3 regions of the Chryseobacterium sp. FW101-FHT12H09 genome follow, and region 1 is predicted to be linked to each of the others. Evidence: riboswitches for the same ligand, from Rfam matches in the RefSeq annotation. Region 1 holds a riboswitch; each other region holds the start of a gene.
What was found. Region 1 has a riboswitch for cobalamin ahead of prpB (methylisocitrate lyase). Riboswitches for the same ligand answer to the same signal wherever they lie in the genome.

Region 1 (7,806 bases):
TCTTTTTTTAACGAAGTTCATCACACTGCCCTGAGACTGCTTTAAGTTTTCTTTATATCCAATTCGTAAATATGGCCAGGAAGGGAAAATGCTTTTAAAATGATATTTTCTTTAAAAATAAATCCATGATCCTTTAAAAATGAAATAATAGGGCTATTTTCAGCAATACTGATCCATATACTATCGGTAAATGTAATAGCTGATCTGCTTTTGCTCCACAATGACTGTCTTACCTCGGGTTGATCATATTCCGGAAGTATGGCAAAATCTATAATCTCCGTCATTCTTTTTCCTTCAGAAGAGCCGGAATAAGTGGAGCCACTTTTAAAAAGGCAGTAGCCAACGGGTTCATTGTCCGCAAATACCATGATAAGCTGAGTTGACAGATCGTTTAAAATATTGATCATTTTTCTATACTCAACATGTTCGCTAAGGTATTCTTCTATTTTTTCCGGTGAAATATTTTCGTGATAGGCATTTCTGATATAAGGTCTCATAACGGCAAAGAGATTGTCGATCCCCTGATCTGATCCTACTGTGAATTTTGAAATGATCTCCATTTAGATTCTTTTTTTATTCAAAGCTACAGGATTATTAAACTAAAATGTGGGTACAGTTCGCGACAATTGAGTCGGTACAGTTTATTATTTTATGCCAGTACATTTGTACATTTGTTCTGAAAAAGATGAATCCTTATGCAGACGTACAGATATGAGATTTTTACTTCTATCATTGAAAACAAAATAAAAAAAGGAATATTAAAACCGGGAACCCGATTACCTTCGGTCAGGGAAATTAAGGCGGACTATCATTTAAGTATAAGCTCCATTCAAAGCGGTTATGATCTTTTGGTTATTAAAGGATTGGTTAAAAACGTTCCTCGTTCCGGGTATTATGTCGCTTCGGATGTGCATCAAAGCATTTCTGAGCCTTTATTAGAACCATATGCTGTCGCGAAAAATGGGGCTTTCAATAAAAATATTGCGTTGACCTCTGTCAGAAATAAACCTTCTGAATATAGCTCTTTTAATGCAGCAACCCCAACCGATCTGTTGATACCACAAAAGCTTATTTTAAGAAAGATGCAGGAAGTCATTCGTGAAAAAGGAGCTTCTCTTCTTCGCTATTATCCATCCAATGGTCTACCAGAATTGAGGAGTCAGATAGCTGACAGAGCCTTACAATATGGATGTAGATTCAATCCTGAAGAATTGATCATCACAGATGGTGCATTGCAGGCACTTTATATTGCTTTGGCAAGTGTTACCAATGCGGGTGATCTTATTGCTGTTGAAAGCCCATGTGTTTTTTCTGTTCTGGAGGTGATCACTAATCTTAAGCTTAAAGTCCTGGAAATCCCTATTCATGGTGAAGACGGATTTGACACAGAATATTTGAAAAAGGTTTCTGCTGCCAATGATATCAAAGCACTTGTTGTTACCCCAAATTTCCATAATCCAACAGGGAGGTTAATGACTGATAATACCAAAAAGGAGCTGTTATCCATTGCCATGGATCATCAGTTTCCGATCATTGAAAATGATCTGTATGGAGATCTTTATTTTGGTGATGAACGTCCTTCCAGCATACGCAATTTTGATGAATATGGCTGGGTGATGACCTTTTCTTCTTTTTCTAAAACATTGGCACCGGGTATTCGTCTCGGTTGGTTACATTCAGGGAGGTACCATGCAAAGGCAGAGAGGCTGAGGTTTTCTCTGGGAAGATCGGTAGCTCCAATATATCAGGAGTTATTGCTTAAATTACTTGAAGATCACAGCTATAGTAAGCATTTACGTTCGTTTCGTAAACAATTGTATGATCAGGCTAGAGATGTTTTACAGGCGTTACGTACTTCTTTTCCAGAGGGTTCATATTTTGAGGATCCGCAAGGGGGATACAGCATTTGGGGAAGCTTATCAAAAGCAGTTGATATGAAGATGTTTTATAGGTATTGCGATGACCAGAGGATTTTATTTACCCCAGGAGAAATCTTTAGTTTGACAGATCAGTTTAGTCATCATTTTCGGATTGTTTTTGCTGACCGTATTACTTCTCACAGTTTAATATCTTTGAAAAATGCAGGCGAGAAAGTTAAAGAGCTTTTATAGCTGTTTTTTGCAATATAGTATACTTTTAACCTGACTTTTTTCAAAATGAAACAGGAAGAGGTGATTATGAATTTTAGTTTTCTCTCAATTCGCATGAGATCTTTTTTGATATTTATAGCATATGTTTTTTCTAAAAAACGTCCTTAGCATTCCTTTTCGACAATTTATTTTTATATGATTTTTGTCATTTAGTTATTTTTTTAAAATTTTGAATTACTTTTAATTGTCATATTTACAGGCTGTTGTAAAATCCTAACGCTTGTTCGTGAATTAATATATTAACGTTTCAATAAAATAGTTATATTTACCACCAAGGAGTTCATTTAAACTTCTTTATCAACCGAAACTGGTTACACTTAGCTGTGAATTAAAAGGGAATCGTGTGTAAATCACGAACTGTCGCGCAACTGTAAGTAACACTCAAAAGGTTTTTATCAATCAAGGTCCACTGTTCGCTCTTGTGAATGGGAAGGACGATAAAAATCGTTACAAGTCAGGAGACCTGCCTATTTCGAATTGACGATGCTTTCGCGATCTGAAGCTTATAGTCAGGTATGATACGTTTTGATAATCGTGCACAACTTTTTCTGGGTACATTATCATAATTTAGAGATAGTTTGTAGTATTAGCTTTTAAAGTTATGCTGTATCTATAACTCTGGCGTATCACCCCTTTCCATAATTTTCTCTCTTACAAAGTATTGTGAAGTTTATCACCCTCTTTTTATAATGATTTATAAACATTAAAAAGATGATTGTATACCCATTCAGCCGTTCGCTAAGGTTTATAGGTCGTTTGATTAATTTAACAGAATTTAAAAAAGATAATTTTTTAAATTGTTGATGGTATGTGAGTTAAATACATTAAAACGAACAATAATATTAAAGATGAGTAAAAATGTTAGTTTAGAGTCTGCCGGATTACGGTTTCGGGAGGCGATGCAAAAAGAAAGTCCTCTTCAGATTGTAGGAGCGATCAATGCTAATCATGCATTGTTGGCACAGCAGGCAGGTTTCAATGCCATTTATCTTTCAGGAGGAGGGGTTGCTGCAGGTTCTTTAGGAGTTCCCGATCTGGGAATAACAACCCTTGAAGATGTATTAATCGATATTCAACGGATAACCAACGTATGTGATCTGCCATTATTGGTGGACGTGGATACGGGCTTTGGTCCTTCAGCATTTAATGTGGCAAGAACTGTAAAATCCTTAATTAAAGCTGGAGCTGGGGCTTTACATATTGAAGATCAGGTAGGAGCAAAACGTTGTGGACACCGTCCTGGTAAAGAAGTAGTGAGTAAAGATGAAATGGTAGACCGCTTAAAAGCTGCGGTTGATGCAAGGACAGATGAAAATTTCGTTATCGGAGCAAGAACAGATGCTTTTGCGAATGAAGGATTAGAAAGAACATTGGAAAGAGCAGTTGCTTACAAAGAAGCCGGGGCAGATTTTATATTTGCGGAAGCTGTTCCTGATTTAAGCTATTACCAAAAATTTGTCGATGCAACAGGTATTCCCGTATTAGCCAATATCACCGAATTTGGAATGATCAGAATGTACACTGTTGATGAACTTAAAAATGCTGGAGTAGGTTTGATTTTATATCCACTTTCGGCCTTCCGTGCAGCGAATAAAGCTGCTCAGAATGTTTATGAACATATCCGAAAGGATGGCACTCAGGTTAATGTACTTGATACTATGCAAACCCGCGACGAGCTTTACAAAAGTATCGGCTATCACGACTATGAACAAAAATTAAATAACCTATTTCAAAAGAACAAAAATATCAATGAATAATGAACCTATTTTTAAGCCCAAAAAAAGCGTAGCGCTTTCGGGTGTAACAGCTGGTAATACTGCTCTCTGCAGTGTTGGTAAAAGCGGAAATGATCTCCATTACAGAGGTTATGATATTTTGGATCTTGCGGAAAAAGCACAATTTGAAGAGGTAGCTTACCTTCTTATTTATGGACAATTACCAACAGGAGCTCAATTAAAAAACTATAAAGCCAAATTAAAATCATTGAGAGGACTGCCTCACTCTGTAAGAAATATCTTAAAAAGTATTCCGGCAGCTGCACACCCGATGGATGTCATGCGTTCAATGGTTTCAGCGATTGGAAGCATTCAGCCTGAAAAAGATGATCATAATGTAGCAGGAGCAAGAGATATTGCTGACAAATTATTGGCATCATTCAGTTCCGGGCTTTTATATTGGTATCACTATACTCATAATGGGAAAGAGATTGATGTAGAAACTGATGATGATACTATTGGTGGACATTTCCTGCATTTGTTGCATGGTAAAAAGGCTCCTGATTCCTGGGTAAAAGCAATGGAGATATCCCTTAATCTCTATGCCGAGCATGAATTTAATGCTTCTACTTTTACTGCTCGTGTTATTGCTGGTACATCTTCGGATTTCTATTCCTGTATAACAGGAGCAATCGGAGCATTAAGAGGCCCTAAGCATGGCGGTGCTAATGAAGTTGCTTTTGAGATCCAAAGCCGTTATAATTCTCCTGATGAAGCGGAAGAAGATATTAAAAAACGGATTGCCAACAAGGAAGTAATTATTGGATTCGGACATCCGGTCTACACCATATCAGATCCAAGAAATGTAGTGATAAAAAAAGTAGCTAAAGAACTTTCCGAAGAAGCCGGAGATATGTTGCTTTATAATATTGCAGAAAGATTGGAAAAAATCATGTGGGACGAAAAGAAAATGTTCCCTAATCTGGATTGGTTTTCAGCGGTATCTTACCATTTAATGGGAGTTCCCACCTTAATGTTCACTCCATTATTTGTCGTTTCGAGGGTAACAGGATGGAGTGCTCATATCATCGAGCAGAGACAGGATGGAAAAATTATTCGTCCAAGTGCCAATTATACAGGGCCTGAAAACAAAGATTTCGTTCCTATCGGAAGCAGATAATAAATTCAATTCAAATAAATAATAATTAAAATCAAAATAATAAAGATGTCATCACACATTTCAAATGAAAGACCACAACCGGATCGTGTATTAACCGATATTGCAGATTACGTATTGAACTACGAAATTAAAAATGATTTAGCCTGGAAAACGGCTCATTACTGCCTTTTAGATACTATTGGATGTGGGCTGGAAGCTTTAACCTATCCTGCCTGTACCAAATTGTTGGGACCAATCGTAAAAGGAACTGTTGTTCCGAATGGCGCTAAGGTGCCGGGAACTCAATTTCAGTTAGATCCGGTTCAGGCTGCTTTTAATATTGGGGCCATTATTCGTTGGCTGGATTTTAATGATACCTGGTTAGCCGCAGAATGGGGGCATCCTTCAGATAACTTAGGCGGTATTTTAGCAACTGCAGACTGGTTATCAAGGACCAATATTGCGGAAGGAAAAGCACCTTTGAAAATGAAACAAGTGTTAGAGGCAATGATTATGGCTCATGAAATTCAGGGTGTTATAGCTCTTGAAAATTCATTTAACAGAGTAGGTCTTGATCATGTACTATTAGTAAAGCTTGCGTCTACTGCCGTTGTAGGGAAATTAATTGGACTAAGCCGTGATGAGTTGATCAATGCTATTTCTCTTGCCTTTGTAGATGGACAGTCTCTAAGAACCTACCGTCATGCTCCAAATACCGGAAGCCGTAAATCATGGGCTGCAGGAGATGCTACTTCAAGAGCGGTGCGTTTAGCATTAATTGCTAAAACAGGAGAAATGGGATATCCTTCAGTGCTTACTGCTAAAACATGGGGATTCTATGATGTTTCATTTAAAGGAAATGAATTTAAATTTCAGCGTGAATACAGTTCTTATGTGATGGAAAACGTATTATTCAAGATTTCTTTTCCAGCAGAATTCCATTCACAGACTGCAGTAGAGGCCGCTATGACCTTGCATCATAAATTAGAAAACTTGGGTAAAACTACAGACGATATCAAAAAAATTACCATTCGTACGCATGAAGCTGCGATCCGGATTATTGATAAAAAAGGACCATTAAACAATCCTGCTGACCGTGATCATGCGATTCAGTATATGGTAGCAGTGCCACTTATTTATGGAAGACTGACTGCAGCAGATTATGAAGATAACATTGCTTCAGACCCTAGAATTGATATACTCCGTGATAAAATAGAATGTGTTGAAGAAGTTCAATTTACTCAGGATTATCATGATCCTGAAAAACGTTCTATTGCTAATGCATTAACAGTTGAATTAAATGACGGAACTGTTTTGGATGAAATAGTGGTAGAATATCCTATCGGACATAAAAGAAGGAGAGATGAGGGTATTCCTGAGTTGATTAAAAAATATAAAGTTAATCTGGCTCGTATTTTCCCTGAGAAACAACAAAGACAAGTGTTAGAAAACTCTTTAGAATACGATAAACTAATCAGTCTCAATGTTAATGAGTTTGTAGATCTATTGGTTATTTAATTAATGCAAAGTTGAAAATTGAAAGTTGAAAAATGGAATCCAGTTCTCAACTTTCAATTTCTACCTCTCAATTCACTAAAATAGTATATCAGAAAAGTGAAAATATTAATCGATGGAGCTTTTATAGAAAGTAAAGCTATCGAACACTTACCTGTTGAACATCTAACTACACGAGAAGTACTGCTGAAGTACCTTTAACATGCTTATCAGAAATTGATGAAGCGATAGAGGCTGTAACATAGGTGTTTAAGACTCCAGCCAGGTTTGTCTTTTTGTGTAATTCTTTTTTTTGTTGCGGGAATAACACAGCTAATTGAAGAAGAAAAAGCAGGAAAGCCGCCAAGTGTAAAATCAGAATACTATTGAATAAATCATGATATTAAAATTTTATGGTTTTTTAAATAATAGAATCCACAGGACAGACAAATGATAACGGCGATTAGATGTGAAATTAAATGGCCTGTTTTAAAGTCGGGATGAGATAATACCACACAAAAATCCATTGCAGGAATTATTGTTCCCAAATGAGAATTAAGCCAAGGGCAAATAATTGTTTCTTCCATAAAAGAATGATAATAATTAATCCAAAGAAAAAATCCCGCACACCTTTAATATACTGAAAAGAAAAATCTCCATTGGTTACGGTATGAATGCCATAATCGATTTCTGCACCTATCGGGTTAATAAAAAAACGGATGCCGATGTAAAGAAGGCCAATCCCTGAAAGAAGGCTAAGCCAAAATGCTGTTTGTTGTTGTAAACGTTTCATAAGAATTTTGTTTTTGTTGATACAAAATTCTTCAACTCTTGATAAATATTAATGCACCTGGGTTAATAAATCAAAAAAGGGATATTCTTTTTCTGATCCGGCTTAGAGATTGTGGCTTTACACCTACATAAGAAGCAATGTAATATTGAGATAACCGTTGTTGCAAATCAGAGTGTTCTTTAAGAAACTTCTCATAACGGGATTTTGGAGAATCAGTATAGAATGAGTTTCTATCTTTTAATGTTTGAATGAAAACCTGCTCAATAACAATCCTTCCAAATCTTTCCCCGAGCTCTATTTCTTCATAAAATTTCTGCAGATTTTCATAAGAAATTGTCCAGATTTCAGTATCTTCTAAAGCCTGAATAATCTGATTTGATGGGGTTTGTGGGACAAAACTTTCATAATTACAGGTAAACTCATTTTCTTTTGAAAAGCCATAGGTTTTTTCCTCTCCATCATCATTGATGTAATAACGTACAATACCATTTTTGA
Region 2 (7,806 bases), 110 kb from region 1:
CCTCTACCTTACAGTTTACAATAGAAGAAAATTCATTATTGGCGATTAGTCAGGAAGTAGAAAGAATTAAAATAGTTTCTATGGAAAGGATCATGGTGGAATTTAATAAAATTATGATGTCTGAAAAGCCTTCTATCGGATTAAGTTTATTAGGACAGACAGGGCTTTTAAAATACATTATCCCAGAGTTAATAGAGCTGAAAGGAGTAGAAGAGGTAGAAGGACAAACCCATAAAGACAATTTTTATCATACTTTAGAAGTGGTAGATAATATCTCGTTAAATACAGATAAACTCTGGCTACGTTGGGCAGCATTGCTTCATGATATTGGAAAAGCTCCCACAAAGAAATTTGTTGAGGGAACGGGCTGGACATTTCATGGACACGAGTTTTTAGGTTCAAAAATGGCAAAAACGCTTTTTCAAAGACTTAAATTACCTTTAGGTCCAGATTTAAAGTATGTCCAGAAAATGGTAAAACTTTCATCCCGTCCAATTGCTTTGATTACAGATGATGCATCCGATTCTGCATTAAGAAGGCTATTGTTTGATGCCGGTGAAGATATGGAAGATCTGTTTACACTTTGTAAAGCAGATATAACGACGAAAAATTCTAAAAAACAGGATAAGTTCAAACGTAATTTTGAATATGTTGCCGTCAAAATAAAAGAGGTTGAAGAAAAAGACCAGGTAAGAAACTTTCAGCCCCCAATTTCAGGAGAAGAAATTATGGAGATGTTTGATCTTAAACCGGGACGCGAGATTGGGATTTTAAAAGAAAAAGTAAAAGAAGCTATTTTAGAAGGTGAAATTTTAAATGACCATGATGAGGCGAAAAGATTCGTAATTATTGAAGCTGAAAAATTAGGACTAGAAGCTAAAATTTAAAATAAAACTTCAAATAATAAAAAAGATCTGAAAAACTATTTCAGATCTTTTTTATTTAAATCTTTTATAAAAGAAATCCGGGCTGCCCTAAGGCAGCCCGGAAAAAACACAAATGATGAAAAAAAATAAAATTTATTTGTATATCGAAGTATAAATTTCTTAATTCAGATATACACCATTAGAACCTTTACCCGTTGTAAAGGACTTAATCTTTGATCCTGAAGTTGTATATACTGTAATTTCACTGTCTTCAGTAAAGTTTTTAACGTCTGATGTGAAGATTTTTCCATCTACAACGCTAAATCCATATAAAGTATAATATTGTCCACCGTCTACAGCTGTAATAATAGGAGTTGTAGGAGTGATATTAGATGTCATATTCATTGAATATACTTTGTTGGCAGAAGAGAAGAAATACTTCCCGCCATCTATCTGAAGATTGGTGGCATTAGCAATACCTGTTAAAGTAGTCGTTTTGGTAATGTTTCCAGTATTAGAGATCTGATAAATATAGGAATCTGTAGCTTCTGAAGCAATAACATAAACATTTCCATTATAAGAAATAGTTCTGTTGATATTTCCGTTTGGTAATGTGATTACAGATTGTATTTCATTATTTGAAGTATTGATGTAGGTAATTTTGTTTCCAAAACCAAAACTTGCATTTTGAACAAAAATGTTTCCTCCAGCTTCAACAATTCTTTCTACAGCATCATTGAACGTAATTTTTTTAACGAAAGATAAATCTGAGCTTTTATAAATGCTTACATATTTTGCACCGTTATACTTATCGTTAGTTACATATACGTTATTAGTAGTAACGGCAACATAACGAGGCTGATCAATTTGATCAGTAATTGTACCTGTACTTTTAAAAGTATAACGGTTAACCACTTGAATTTTATTGGAATTGTTCAACAGAAGATATGCTTTGTCACCATTGAATGCTACAGATTGTAAAACATCTCCCAGTTGAGTTCCATTGTTTTTAGAAAAAATACTGTTCTGGCTAAAAGTCAGATCTCTTGAAACAAAAGTTACTTCTGCATTAGGCTTTCCAAAATTCCCTTCATTAGCGATTAAGAAACCATTTTCATAAGTAATTACTGGTAATGTATCATCATCATTGTTACTACACGAAATATTGAATAGCAATATGGTAGCAAATAAAAGTTGTAAGAGTTTAGTTATTTTCATGTTATTTTTAATTAAAAATTTATTGTTGCTGAAATACTATAGTTTCGTTTTGGCATAGGATAATAGGATACCGTTTCATAAACAGTATTGGTTAAATTATTTACTTTAAACCCTATGATGTATTTTTTTAGGATGGTTGCCGAAATTCCAGTGTTTAAAACAAAATAAGGATCCAGAGCGTCTTCTCTTTTTTCATCGGTTGTGGTATATGTAAGACCGTTAAATAAACCCTGAACATAAAATTTTAAGAAATCGTACTGATAATCAAAATTTCCAAAAACTTTATGAAGTGGGACATATACCATCTGGTTCTTAGTTTCTTTGTTAATTGATTTGGCAAAGGTATATCCAACATTGAATCTGAAATGGTGTTCATTGAATTTTTTATCAAATGTAATCTGAGATTCTAAACCATAAGATTCCACCTTGTTGATATTTACAGGAGACCAATAACCGTATTCTGTAGGAAGCCAAACAATATTGTCTGAAATATTAAGATAATATGGGCTTAATGTAAGTTTAAACGCACCAAATTTAAAATCATGATCCATATCTATCTGGAATGATGTTTCTGGTTTTAAATCAAGGTTTCCCCCGGGATTCCAATACAGCTCATTGAAAGTGGGAAATCTGAAGTTTTTGGATATATTCAAACCTACGCTGTACCATTGTAGAGGATCCCATTTTCCGGATAATGAATAAAGCAGAGGTGCATTTATATTTTCAACAAAATCTTTTTTTACTCCAGCCTCAAAACGCAGATCTTTCGTTGGGAAATAGCGTAATAATCCAGCCACAGATCCCACATTTCTACTTACATTTCCAATTCCCTCTGTTTTTATACCTGGGATGACGGGCTGATATCCTTCTCCTTTATTCACCTGAAATTCAGTAATTACATTAAAATTCAGTTTTGGAACAATGAAATAGTTAAAATCATTTTTAAAAATGTAATTCTTTCCTGTAGATCCACTTGTTTTTGGAGCGTTATAATTGCCGAAATATTGAAAGTTTTCTTCTGTATAAGCTGCTTTTAGGCTATTCGAAAATTTACTTTTATTGATGTCCCAAGAAAGTAAGCTTCTGGTACTTTGTGTCTCATATCTTGTTCTGTTCCCATTTTCGACAAAAATGGGATAGTTTTGAGCGGAATCAAAAAACTGACTTTGCCACGAAAGGGTTTGATGATTGGCAATTTTGTATGATATACCAACATTAAATGTTGTATTGTAATATTTCCCGTTTCTGTTTAGGTAATTTTTCTCTTCAACTTCATAATCATTCTGACTGATCGAGTGATTTCCCGAAACTTTAAAACTGAACTTATCATTGCTATAGGCAGCTTGAGCAAAATTATTAAAGGTGTTAAAAGAACCTGCCTCAGAATATAAAGATGCTTTGAAGCCATCATTAAAGCCTAAATTGTTATTGAGATGAATGCTTCCTCCAATAGCACCACTTCCATAAATGACACTTCCACCACCTGCTTTTATTCCAATCTGATCATATCCGAATAAAGGGATATTATTAATGTCTCCTTGTCCAAGAAATATGGAGTTAATATTAATCCCATTCCATACAAAAGCAGTCTGTTGTGCAGTTGTTCCCCTAAATGAAGGCGAAGATACAGCACCACGGCCATTTTCTTTAATGTAAACGCTGGACTGGAAACGTAGAAGCTCTGAAAGATTGGTGGAGTTTTTTTCCACATCTTGTGGAGTAATCGTATTTACCTTATGAAAAAGCTTTACTTTATTCATTTGGTTGTCAAAAATATACACGGTGTCAATTGCTTTCTCCTGTCCCAGACAAAAAAAATAGGCAGATGACGATAAAAGTAGTACTAAAGTTTTTTTCATACTATTTTACTTTTCCTCCGAAAGCAATATATTTTTGATATTATCATTTTGGCAGGTCTCCTGACTTTCGCTTTTCTATACCTTCCCGTTTGCACAGTGGTTTGTTATAGAATATGATAGTTGCGATTTACAGTTGCGGGGACAGTTTGGGTTTTCCACCCAATTCCCTATTATTTTCAATAGCTTGAAAACCAAAATTTTTGCAAAGATAAGTTTTTAAAAAGAAACGCCAATTTTATCTATTAAAATGTGTTTTTTTAAATCAGAAATCACGAAATATTCTGTTATTAAATGATATTGATAAGCAAATTTAAACTTTCATGATTTTACTCTTAGTGATTATAAAAACGTAGCATCAAAATAGAAAGGTAGTAGATCTTTAATGGAATGAACTTTTACAATCTCATCATTCATGCTTGAGAAATAAAGATCAATATTTTCATTTTGCTTTGTTTCGTACTCCATTAAACTTTGTCTGCACGCTCCACATGGAGGGATAGGAGGATTCTTTTCAGAAAATTCTTTAGGTCCGCCCACGATAAAGATCTTTTTGATCTTTTGATCCGGAAAGTTAGCACCAACCCAGAATAAAGCTGTTCTCTCAGCACAAAGTCCTGAAGGAAAGGCTGCATTTTCCTGATTGTTTCCAGAGAAAATTTCACCGTTTTCCAGCAAAATGGAACAGCCAACAAAAAACTCAGAATAAGGGGCATAAGCATTTTCACGAGCTAGTTTCGCTCTTTCGAAAAGTTTTTTTTCTATATCGTTCAGTTCGCTACTATTTTTAAAGTATTCATAGCCGATCTGTATGTCTTTTTTCATATATTGGAGCCTAAAAAGGGGGGATAAAATTAGTTCTTTTTCAGCACGTAGGCAAGCCAATTTTATTCCGTCATTTAATATTAAAATCCAAAATAGATAAAGATGTTATATACTCCAATACAGTTTAGAAATGTTGAACTGAAAAACCGTTGGGTAATGTCTCCCATGTGTATGTATTCGTGTGAAAACGGATTAGCAAATGACTTTCATTTTGTCCACTATGGAAGTAGATCCCAAGGAGGAACAGGATTAGTAATGGTTGAAGCAACGGGTGTTGAACCTCGTGGAAGAATTACCAATAAATGTATGGGTATCTGGAATGACGAACAGGCGGCCAAGCTTCAGAAAATTGTAGAATTCATTCATTCAAATTCTGAAAGTAAGATTGGAATCCAGCTGGCGCATGCTGGAAGAAAAGGATCTACCTGGAATAATATTCAGATTCCCATGGAGGAAGGATGGGAAACTCTTGCTCCAAGTCCAATTCCTTATCATCCGACTGAAAGAATTCCACATGTTTTAACTGTTGAAGAAATTAAAGAACAGGTTCAAAATTTTAAGACTGCTGCAAGAAGAGCTGTTAAAGCTGGTTTTGACATCATAGAAATTCATGGGGCACATGGTTATTTGATCCATCAATTTTTATCTCCACTTTCTAATATCAGAACAGATGAATATGGGGGAAGTTTTGAGAACAGAATAAGATTTCTATTAGAAATTGTAGACGCAGTTAATGATGAGTTGAACGAAAATGTAGCACTATTTGTTAGAATCTCAGGAACTGAATATGCTGAAAATGGATGGAGTGTTGATAACAGTGTAGAATTGGCAAGAGTTTTAAAGGATCATAATGTAGATTTAGTAGATGTTTCCAGTGGTGGAAATATCCATGGAGCAAAAATATCTGTTTTTGATGGTTATCAGGTACCTTTCTCTTCACGGGTAAGAAATGAAGCTGTAGTAAAGACAGGAGCAGTAGGTTTGATAACTAAAGTGGAACAAGCCGAAAATATTTTACAAAAAGGAGACGCAGATCTGATCTTTATTGCCAGAGAGATTTTGAGGAATCCCTATATTGCCATTCAGGGCTCATTTGAAATGCAGGAAGAATGTTTTTTTCCGCATCAATATCTCAGAGCTAAAATTTCTTCTTAATTTTAGATAATAATAGTAAAAATACCAAAAATGAAAATCGAAGATTTTATGCTGCCTTGTCCAAGTAAGAAATTCTTAGGAATAGAATGCTTTGGTTGTGGTACACAAAGAGCAATAGTTTTGGTTTTTGAGGGAAAATTTTCGGAAGCCTTTCATATGTTTCCTGCAGTATATACCTTACTGCTTTTTTTATGTACTGTGGGGTTGAATTTTATTGACAAAAAAAGAAATTACGGTAATGCATTAGTTTTTTTAGCAATTATTAATTCAATTATCATGGTAGTTTCCTATTTTTACAGACATCCTTTACCAATAAATTAAAATTATTAAAATAAAAAACTATGAATCAAAAATTACCAAACGCAACAACAGTATTAGTATTAGGAATCGTTGCAATCTTAGGAAGTTGCTGCTGTAACGGAATTGTTGGAGTAATCTGCGGATTAATCGGAATGAACCTTTATAATAAGGATAATGCTTTATATCAACAAAATCCAAGTTTATATTCAGATTTTGATAATTTGAAAGTAGGAAGAATATTATGTATTATCGGTCTTATTATAGGAATTCTAAGTTTAATATACATGATCTTTGTTCTTTCAACAGTGGGTTGGAGCGGTTATATGGATCAAATTAATCAATTAAAAAACATGGGTAAATAAATATCCAGTTAATGATAACTAAAAAGACTGCAATGAAAATTGTAGTCTTTTTTATTTAAAAAATAATCTCTTGAATGATTGTATAATAAAAGGTAATAAGCACAGCTAAAGAGAATTAAAATAATATTTAATAGTAAAATGGCTTCTCTTTAATTAAAGAGAAGCCATTATATTTATAATTAAGTTAAATTTTTATTTAACGATAAACTTCAAACTAGAGTTATCTAATTTCAGAATGTAAATTCCCTGTTCAAGACTTTTAATTTTAATTGAGTTTCTGCTGTTTTTAAAAGGGCTGTTAATAGTCTGCATTACTTTCCCTTGTAAATTATAGATCTCCGCTACTTTAATATTTTGAGTCTCACCTTTAACGAAGATTTCCTGATTTGAAATTGGGTTAGGGTAGATTTGTAAATCTCTGGATTCTATCTGTAAGTCGGAAGCAGTGCTCTTGCTTTGCTTTCCCGTTCCAGAGTAACAAGTCCAGTTTAGGTTGTCAAGAGCCACTCTGTTACTTGTTGAATTATTTTCTAATGTCACAATCACATTACCGGAAACATTGATGTTATTAATAGTGGTAGTTGCAGTTGTTGCGCTATAAGGAATTGTTCCTACCTGCGTTCCATTGACAAGAACATTGAATGTTCCGTTGCTTCCACTGAATTTTAATTGAGTTGTCACTGTTAATGATCCAATACCGTTACTTGAGCTGCTTGATTTTAAAGAACCATCTCTCACAGTAATTGCTTTGTTAGAAATTGTCTGGTCAGTTCTGGAATCTGTTGCTGTCCAAGTAATTCCACTGTTAGTCCACGTTCTTGTTGAATAACTTGATGAGCTGCCTGTAGGAATTGTTTCAAAAGTTTCATTTACACAATCAGTTGGCGGATTAGTGGTTCCGGATTCTGTTGTTGCAGAAACGGTTGAACTGTTTGAAGAAGTATTTCCAGCTGCATCTTTAGCCACTACATAGAAATTATAGGTGGTAGAAGAACTTAATCCTGAAATATTAGCAGAAGTGGAGCTAACATTGGTTTTTAAGCTTCCATTCATATAAACGTCATAAGAAGAAACTCCTACATTATCTGTTGATGCACTCCATGAAAGAGAAACACTACTGGATGTTTTTCCTGAAACGGTAAGACCTGTAACTGTAGTGGGTGCCTGTGTATCATTTGAAGGCTGCTGAGATCCCCAAATTTGATCTACATAAGCCGGATTATC
Region 3 (7,806 bases), on a different contig from region 1:
ATTGCTTTTCTGTTAGTATGGATCCTGTTTATATGGGGAAAATACTATTTTTTCTATCCATCTTATTCACAGGAAGATATCAATACTATTTTTAAAAAAGAAAATCTGAAAGCTCCCGTTTATGACTCTATAAACATACGCGGATACAGTATTCATTATCTCACTAATAAAGCCAATGATGATGTAATCACTAATCAGGAAACGCGAAAGAAAAAGCCCTACCTCTTCTTGATACATGACAGTGGAAAGAATTCCGGATATTTTTTAGACTATTTTAAGAATAAAGAAATCAATAAAATATTTCATATCATCGCAGTGGATAGGATTGGTTTTGGGAAATCTCATTTTATAAAATCTGAAAGTGAAGATCAAAAAGAGTTTGGGGAAGATTTAGACTATGTAACTTCTGTCATGCCTAAAGAGATTTTAAAGAATGAAGGCCAACACCTTGAAGAAGTTCGTATTGTTACGAATGGTTGTGCCGGTTTATTGGGCTTAAAAGCATACAACTGGGCAGATTTAACTTATGTGAAAGTTTTCATGTTTTATCCCGAAACAGAACCCAGATTTTTTGGAAGTATTTTCTTTAGTAAACTAATCTCCAGTCCATTTTTAAGCTTTCTTTTTCCACGGGACTTTGTGAGTAAACATCAAGACTTATTATTGATGGATGATTCAAAAGGACAAGGCAGAAAAACCCTTTTTGAAAATGCTAAAATTTCCGAAAACAAAGGAATCAGCAGCGATGGCCCTATGTTTCCTGCAGGTAAGGGATTCAAATCTATATTCTTTATAGTTGCAAACAAAAAAGCGAAGGAACAGACCGAAAATATCATTGAAACCAATAATTTTCTGATAGAAGAAGCTGATAAAAAGAACATTTATAAAGATCCTGGGTTCGTGCTGGATAAAATTTTATTGAACGATTTTTATACTTTGGATTTTAATAGGATTAGAAGATAATGTCCTGCATATTGAACCGTCTTTTTAAATATTTCAAACAAAGTTCAACCTTTTTACAGGTCATCTAAAACCAATAACTAATATTAAGGATTTAGAGTTATATAATTATCTTCCGAAAAGTATTTAATTTATATATTTGATGCATCAAAAATTTTTCATAATGATTTCCGTAAATAAAGCAGTCTATTTATCAGCCATCAGTTTATTCTCATTAGCTTTTGTAAAAGGCCAGCAAAAAATTCCTTTTGGAGTGGTAAAGGCTGAAGAGGGTTACGCGAATGTTAGGGTTGCCAAGGATAATTATAGAAAAATTGTTGATAAGATCAGAATGCGTAAAGGGGACGTCTTTCTTTATGTAAAACCGGCTCCGGGAGAAACGGAATGGTTATGGATCAAATATCCCGAAAAGCAAGACACTGAAAAACCTTTTGTGAGATATGAGAATCTTGACAAAGAAGGTATGGTGAATAAAGAACGTGTAGCTTTTATTGATCAGCTTCCTCAATACACACCGTCCAAATCCAAAAACGGAAGATCCCTTATTTTCACTGACAATAACAATCCTAAAATACCTACTGCCCAAAGAAATAAGGTTATCATTGATGTCTATCCTTCCAATGCCAGTTATAGGAAACAGGAAAAAGATGCGGATGGAACAATCCTTACTATTGATAAAGTAAAACCTTGGGGTATCAGTAAAGAACTTCCTGAAGGGATGACAGAAATCAAGTCTATCCGTGTACAACAGGTTGGAAGAGGTTCCGTTTTTGTAAGAGAAGCTATTAAAAATATGTTCCAGCCGACTATGGATTTCAATAACATTAGTGTTGCTGCTATTGACAATGATAACATTTTTCTTTATATGATCAACGGTTCCGGGGAAAACAGATATACCACGCTCTGGACGATCAGACAGGGAAAGGTTGCTCACCAGATTATTTTTAAAAATCCTGAATAATTCATTATACTTCTCTGTATTATCCTTATTTTTGTCATTGAAAAAGTTTTAACGCTTATTCATCACAGGAATTGGTTCTGTTTAATCACAGATTAATAGGGAATCGTGTGAAAATCACGAACTGTCGCGCAACTGTAAGTAACTAAAGTCTTTATAATAAACCACTGTGCAAAAGCATGGGAAGGGATAAGGATGTTACAAGTCAGGAGACCTGCCACTTTCTATAAACAAGAAACTTTCGCGGCTTGAAGTTTATTGATCTGATGGATTGTTTCAGGAATTTCACCTTTCCTGTTATTATTCTGTTTGCTTCAATATATTTCATTTCGCTTTAATTTAATAATGAAATATGACTACAGAAGAAAGAATTCAAGCATCCGAAACCAGAATCTTTAAAGCGGTTTTCCCTAACACAACCAATCATTATGATACTCTTTTTGGAGGTACAGCGATGCAATTGATGGATGAAGTGGCATTTATTACTGCTACACGTTTTGCAAGAAAAAGAGTGGTAACTGTAAGCAGCGACAAAATTGACTTTAAGAAACCTATTCCTGCCGGAACTATTGTCGAGCTGATAGGAACGGTTTCTCATGTTGGAACAACAAGTATGAAAGTAAATGTAGAGATCTACACGGAACAAATGTATTCTTATGAAAGAGAAAGAGCTATTGTGGGAGACTTTACTTTTGTGGCTATCGATGAATTTAAAAAGCCTGTTCAAATACTATAATTAGATGAGAAACGCAAGTCAAATTGACTTGCGTTTTCTTTATTTTAAAACTTTTTCGGTCTCTAAACTTCTATTAAGCAGAAGCTGGAAAGCTTCACCCATTTCATCAGAAGCTCTGCTTATTGCATTTTCCAGCATATTTCTGATTTGACTCTCGGTTACTTTTGCTTCGGTCCAGCTTTTCCCCGAAGTATGTGAGTTAAGAATAAATGGCATAATACGGTCTATTGCACAGGCAAAAATAGCATCCGCAGTCTGCTCTTCTTCAAACTCCAACCATAGATTGAAAAACTCTGAACGTAAAGGTTCATCTAAAATTCCAAAAATATTCTGAGCTGATAATTTCTCTCTTTCAAATTTGCCAACCATTGCTTTCTCATCAAATAAGAATGTATCACCAGCTTCAATTTCTACCAGATCATGGATAGAAAGCATCCTTATAACTCTTAACAAATCGATATCTGTCCTGTTTTTAGCATATGGAAAAAGTACCTGTGCCAGTATTATTATCTGCCAAGAGTGTTCAGCAGTATTTTCCCGTCTTGAATCATCTGCATTATAATTTCTTCTCTGCACATTTTTTAAAGCATCTACTGCTAAAATAAAATCGATCTCTTTTTGTATTTTCATTTTAATCTTCTTTATAGTACTGTTTGATCGGATATTTTTTTGATTTTACGATCCACTTGTTATTGATCTTTTGTCGCTTTGTTACTTTTACGAATTCTTCACCACCCATTGCATCTTCTTCCAGCTCGTAAACTTTATCTAGTCCTTTTTTCGGAATTACCTGATACTCTGTTGTTAAATGCCAGCAACACCCGGATTTAGAAAATGTAATTAATCTCTTTCTTTTAGGATCTGTTTGAAACATTCCCAGATTTTCAAAAGCAAGAGTAGTTAATTCATCACTGATAACGAATTGTTTTTTTGTAGAATTGTAGACATATACATCATAGGATGGACCACCATAACTGCTTTCATTCCCATTTCGTATTGCAATATCTTCTGAACCATCAAAATTAAAATCTTCAAAAATCAATGGACTTTGCTCATCATATAATTGAATAACATTGACACTTGGTTGCTGGTCTTTATTCAAATAAAAGTAAAGATCATCAGAGGTTAAAGTCTGAATAGTACGTAATGTTTTTTTATCTTTTAGTTCTACTATCCCACTTCCACTACATTTTTCTGCGTCACAATCATTCACCGTAATCACTGCATCATAGTGATTTGATCCCGTTTTAAGTTCAAAATGATGCTGTCCGGAACATAGAAATCCCAAAAAGATAAAACTGGTCAATGTATTATACTTATTCAATATATAGATTTTATTCAGTACAAATACGACTGAAATTTCATAACAAAAGTATGAATAGCTGTCAAAATCTGGATCATTTATCCTCTAATTTAATTAAATATAATTTTATTTTAAAGACTTGATAAAATTTATTAAACTGATTATCAGTATTTTAAATAATAAATAATAAAAATTTCACTACTTTGTATTGCATAATACCATTTTAATTACATATCTTTGTAATGTAAAATAAGAATAGGTTCAACTAGCTAGGAACTGAATTCTAAATATAACTAATTAAAAACCTTATTAAGATGAATACTGAAAATACCAAAGCGCAGATGCGAAAAGGGATTCTGGAATTCTGTATTTTAAGTCTTATCAATCATCGTGAAATGTATGTTTCCGACCTTATAGATGAACTAAAAAAAGGAAAACTGGATGTTGTAGAAGGCACACTCTACCCTCTTTTAACAAGATTAAAAAATGGAGAGTTTCTTTCATACAGATGGGAAGAATCAACCGGAGGACCTCCGAGAAAGTACTACCAGATTACAGAAAAAGGTAAACTGTTTTTAAGTGAACTTTTAAACACCTGGAACGAATTAACCAATTCAGTAAACCAAATCACTCAAAAAAATTAAAAAACAAAGCTATGAACAAGACACTCTCCATAGGACTCGCAGGTTTTTCTTTTACAATAGAGGAACACGCATATATAAAGCTTAGCGATTACCTTAATGCTCTAAGAAGTACATTGGACGCTTCAGAAGTAGACGAGGTAATGCATGACATAGAAATAAGAATGGTTGAAATCTTCAGAGATTCATTAGGAAAACGAGAAGTAATCAACGATACAGATGTAGAAGGAGTTATTGCACAAATCGGAACCCCTGAAAAGATCGAAGAACAGGAAGAAGCTTATTATTCTGAAAAGAATTCTAAAAGAACTGGCCATTCAGGTGCTGAATATTCTGATAAAAAGCAATTATTCCGTGACCCTGAAAGACAAAAAATCGCAGGTGTTTGCGCAGGTTTAGCTCATTATGTAGGAATGGATATCACTGCCATGAGAGCGATCTGGTTAGGTGTATTTATCTTAGGAATATTTACAGCAGCTATTTCTTCTTCATTAATAGCATTGCTTTATATCATTCTTTGGATCGTACTTCCAAAAGCAGAGACGGCAGCCGATTTTTTGAAAATGAAGGGAAAGCCTATGAACTTCGACAATCTTAAAAGCGAATCTAATAAACTGGTACAGTTTGCCAATGAATCTACACAGAGAGTCGGAGAAATATATATCGAAAACAAACCTTATATCAACAATGCAGGAAGTGGAATTTGGAACGTTGTAAGATATGTTTTAGGAGGAATCTTCGGATTGATGGCATTTGGATGTTTGATTGGAGTATTCGTAGTTTTTGGATTTATGGGAAGCAATGATTTTCCTCCAATCAACGAAATGAATTTCTACTTTGACAACGATGGAATGAGGTATGTACTAATGGCGATGATCATATTAGGAAGTTTGATTCCTGCAATGTTGTTCGCATTATTAAGTATTAAATTAATTTCCCCTAAAACAAAATTAAGAAATACAGGATGGGTTTTAGGAGCTTTGGTTCTTGGTTTAATTGCAGTATCCACTTATTTCGGAGTTAGCATGGCGAGAAAAGATATGTTCTTAAAAGGCCACAAAGAAGATACAGAAGAAGTTTCTATCAATACAACATCGGACAGTATCTATGTTGACTTAAAACAAATCGTTATTCCTCAAAACTTTATGGGATATGATGATGATCTTTATTCTGACAAAGTATCTGTTTTTAAAAGAGATTGGATTCATGTTCAGGTAACAAGAAAAGCTGACATAAAAACACCTTATTTAATTATTAAAAAAGAAGCAAAAGGTTATAACATCCCCCTTAATGTAAGTGTTCCCGTAGAAGTATTAAATAACAAAGTGATCCTTCCTAATTATGTTAAATATCCATATGATCACCGTTTCAGAGACTACAATGTAGATTATGAATTGGTAATTCCACAGAACGCAATCGTAATCCCTGTAAAGAAAGACGGAATTGATTTTGATGGGGATTTGAATGGTGACGGAGTAGATGACGATGATGAAAATAATGATGACGATCATGGAAATATCAGAATTGAAAAAAATAAAATTTCTGTAAATGGTTCTACAATCGAATACAACTCTGATGATAAAGACAGTATCATTATCAACGGAAAGAAAGTTCCAAATTCAAAAGCAGAAAAAATAATGGATTCAGTAAAGTCTGACATTAAAAAGATGAAAGGCAAAGTAGACATCCAGATAAAGGATGGAAAAGACGAAATTTCTATAAAAACCAAATAATAAACTGCAGAGAGTGGCGGAAGGTGTGAATGGAAGGCAACAGTTTGAAATTCACACTCTTCTTCTCTCATTAGCAACAAAAAACATTATTAATTAGTTCTTTATATTAAAAAATTATCTTACCTTCGTACAGTTATATTAATAATAACCAAATCATTAAAAACACACCTAAACCATGGTACAAGTAGCACTAGAAATTGTAATGAAAATCGTAGATTTAATCAGCGGTTTATTTTAAGAGCGATAATATTTCAATATATTTGTAAAGTATAACTTATTTGGTTATACTTTTTTTGTTTTTAATAGAAAATATATGAAAAAACTAATCGGCAAATTAATGTTGAAACTCATGGGTTGGAAGGTCGTTCTTCAGGGCGATGTCAACAGCCTGAACAGGTGTATTCTTGTAGTAGCACCACATACTCATAATATGGAATACATATTGGGGAATTTCGCCTATTGGTCGTTACAAAAACCATTAAAAATAATTATCAAAGATGCTCATACCAAAGGATGGTATGGCGGGATCGTAAAAAATCTTGGCGGAATCGGAATCGACAGAAGTCAGAAAAATGATCTGGTAAATTTCGTTGCCAAAGAATTCGCTAAAGAAGATTTCAGCTTGGTGATCACGCCCGAAGGAACAAGAAGCTGGGTGCCAAAATGGAGAAAAGGTTTTTACCATATGGCATTGGCAGCAAAAGTGCCCATCGTACTGGCTGCCGGAGATTTTAAGAAAAAAATCGTTTATCTAGGATATACTATTCCCTATGAAAGAATAGCTTCCGTTCCTTTTTCAGAGATCATGGACGAAATTAAAAATTACTACATTAAAAACGATATTACACCAAAAGTTCCTGCTAATTGGAATCCGAATATCATGGGAACAGAGAACGAACAGCAATCATAAACAGTGAATTAATAGATAATGATGAGTAACTCCTCATTATTTATTACATTACTTTTTAATAAAACCATACTGATACTATATGAAAGACATGACCAAAGATGAGCTATTAAACTTCCTTAACAACTGGGGTGAAGAAACAATGGCCAAAGCACTTGAAATAAGATTCATTGATATCGATCAGACCAACGAAACACTTACTGCTACAATGCCGGTTTTACCAAGGGTTCATCAGCCATTCGGCATATTACATGGTGGTGCAAGCTGTGTTTTAGCCGAAACTTTAGGCTCTAGCCTATCTAATATATTCATAGATGGTGAAAAATATTATGGTGTAGGAACTAATATTAACTCCAACCACCTGAGAAGCAAAAAAGATGGAATCATAACGGGAACTGCACGATTTATAAGAAAAGGAAGAACGATGCATGTTTCTGAAATCGAAATCCGTGATGAAAAAGGCCAGCTGATCAACCATACAACAATGACCAATAATATCATTAACAAGTAACTCGATGATTAATAATAAATATAAGACTCAAATTTTTTGAGTCTTTTTTTATATACT

Region 2: linked by a shared signal. The riboswitch ahead of AC3WRL_RS03615 (TonB-dependent receptor plug domain-containing protein) and the one ahead of prpB (methylisocitrate lyase) in region 1 are both predicted to bind cobalamin.
Region 3: linked by a shared signal. The riboswitch ahead of AC3WRL_RS15085 (acyl-CoA thioesterase) and the one ahead of prpB (methylisocitrate lyase) in region 1 are both predicted to bind cobalamin.

What each region holds. Positions count from the first base shown of each region.
Region 1 is NZ_JBYTCP010000001.1:691,507-699,312, reverse strand. It holds gene AC3WRL_RS03130 (hypothetical protein) at 42-560, opposite strand; gene AC3WRL_RS03125 (aminotransferase-like domain-containing protein) at 696-2,111, shown strand; cobalamin riboswitch at 2,442-2,635, shown strand; gene prpB (methylisocitrate lyase) at 2,999-3,907, shown strand; gene prpC (bifunctional 2-methylcitrate synthase/citrate synthase) at 3,900-5,045, shown strand; gene AC3WRL_RS03110 (bifunctional 2-methylcitrate dehydratase/aconitate hydratase) at 5,091-6,542, shown strand; gene AC3WRL_RS03105 (DUF4267 domain-containing protein) at 7,054-7,311, opposite strand; gene AC3WRL_RS03100 (Crp/Fnr family transcriptional regulator) at 7,382-7,806, opposite strand, start outside.
Region 2 is NZ_JBYTCP010000001.1:797,311-805,116, reverse strand. It holds gene AC3WRL_RS03625 (CCA tRNA nucleotidyltransferase) at 1-887, shown strand, start outside; gene AC3WRL_RS03620 (YncE family protein) at 1,047-2,084, opposite strand; gene AC3WRL_RS03615 (TonB-dependent receptor plug domain-containing protein) at 2,096-3,943, opposite strand; cobalamin riboswitch at 3,977-4,154, opposite strand; gene AC3WRL_RS03610 (cytidine deaminase) at 4,283-4,765, opposite strand; gene namA (NADPH dehydrogenase NamA) at 4,868-5,920, shown strand; gene AC3WRL_RS03600 (DUF2752 domain-containing protein) at 5,951-6,241, shown strand; gene AC3WRL_RS03595 (CCC motif membrane protein) at 6,262-6,582, shown strand; gene AC3WRL_RS03590 (endonuclease) at 6,775-7,806, opposite strand, start outside.
Region 3 is NZ_JBYTCP010000003.1:945,504-953,309, forward strand. It holds gene AC3WRL_RS15075 (hypothetical protein) at 1-963, shown strand, start outside; gene AC3WRL_RS15080 (hypothetical protein) at 1,124-1,921, shown strand; cobalamin riboswitch at 1,977-2,154, shown strand; gene AC3WRL_RS15085 (acyl-CoA thioesterase) at 2,271-2,654, shown strand; gene AC3WRL_RS15090 (HD domain-containing protein) at 2,694-3,284, opposite strand; gene AC3WRL_RS15095 (XAC2610-related protein) at 3,286-3,978, opposite strand; gene AC3WRL_RS15100 (PadR family transcriptional regulator) at 4,272-4,601, shown strand; gene AC3WRL_RS15105 (PspC domain-containing protein) at 4,613-6,331, shown strand; gene AC3WRL_RS15110 (1-acyl-sn-glycerol-3-phosphate acyltransferase) at 6,645-7,241, shown strand; gene AC3WRL_RS15115 (PaaI family thioesterase) at 7,321-7,749, shown strand.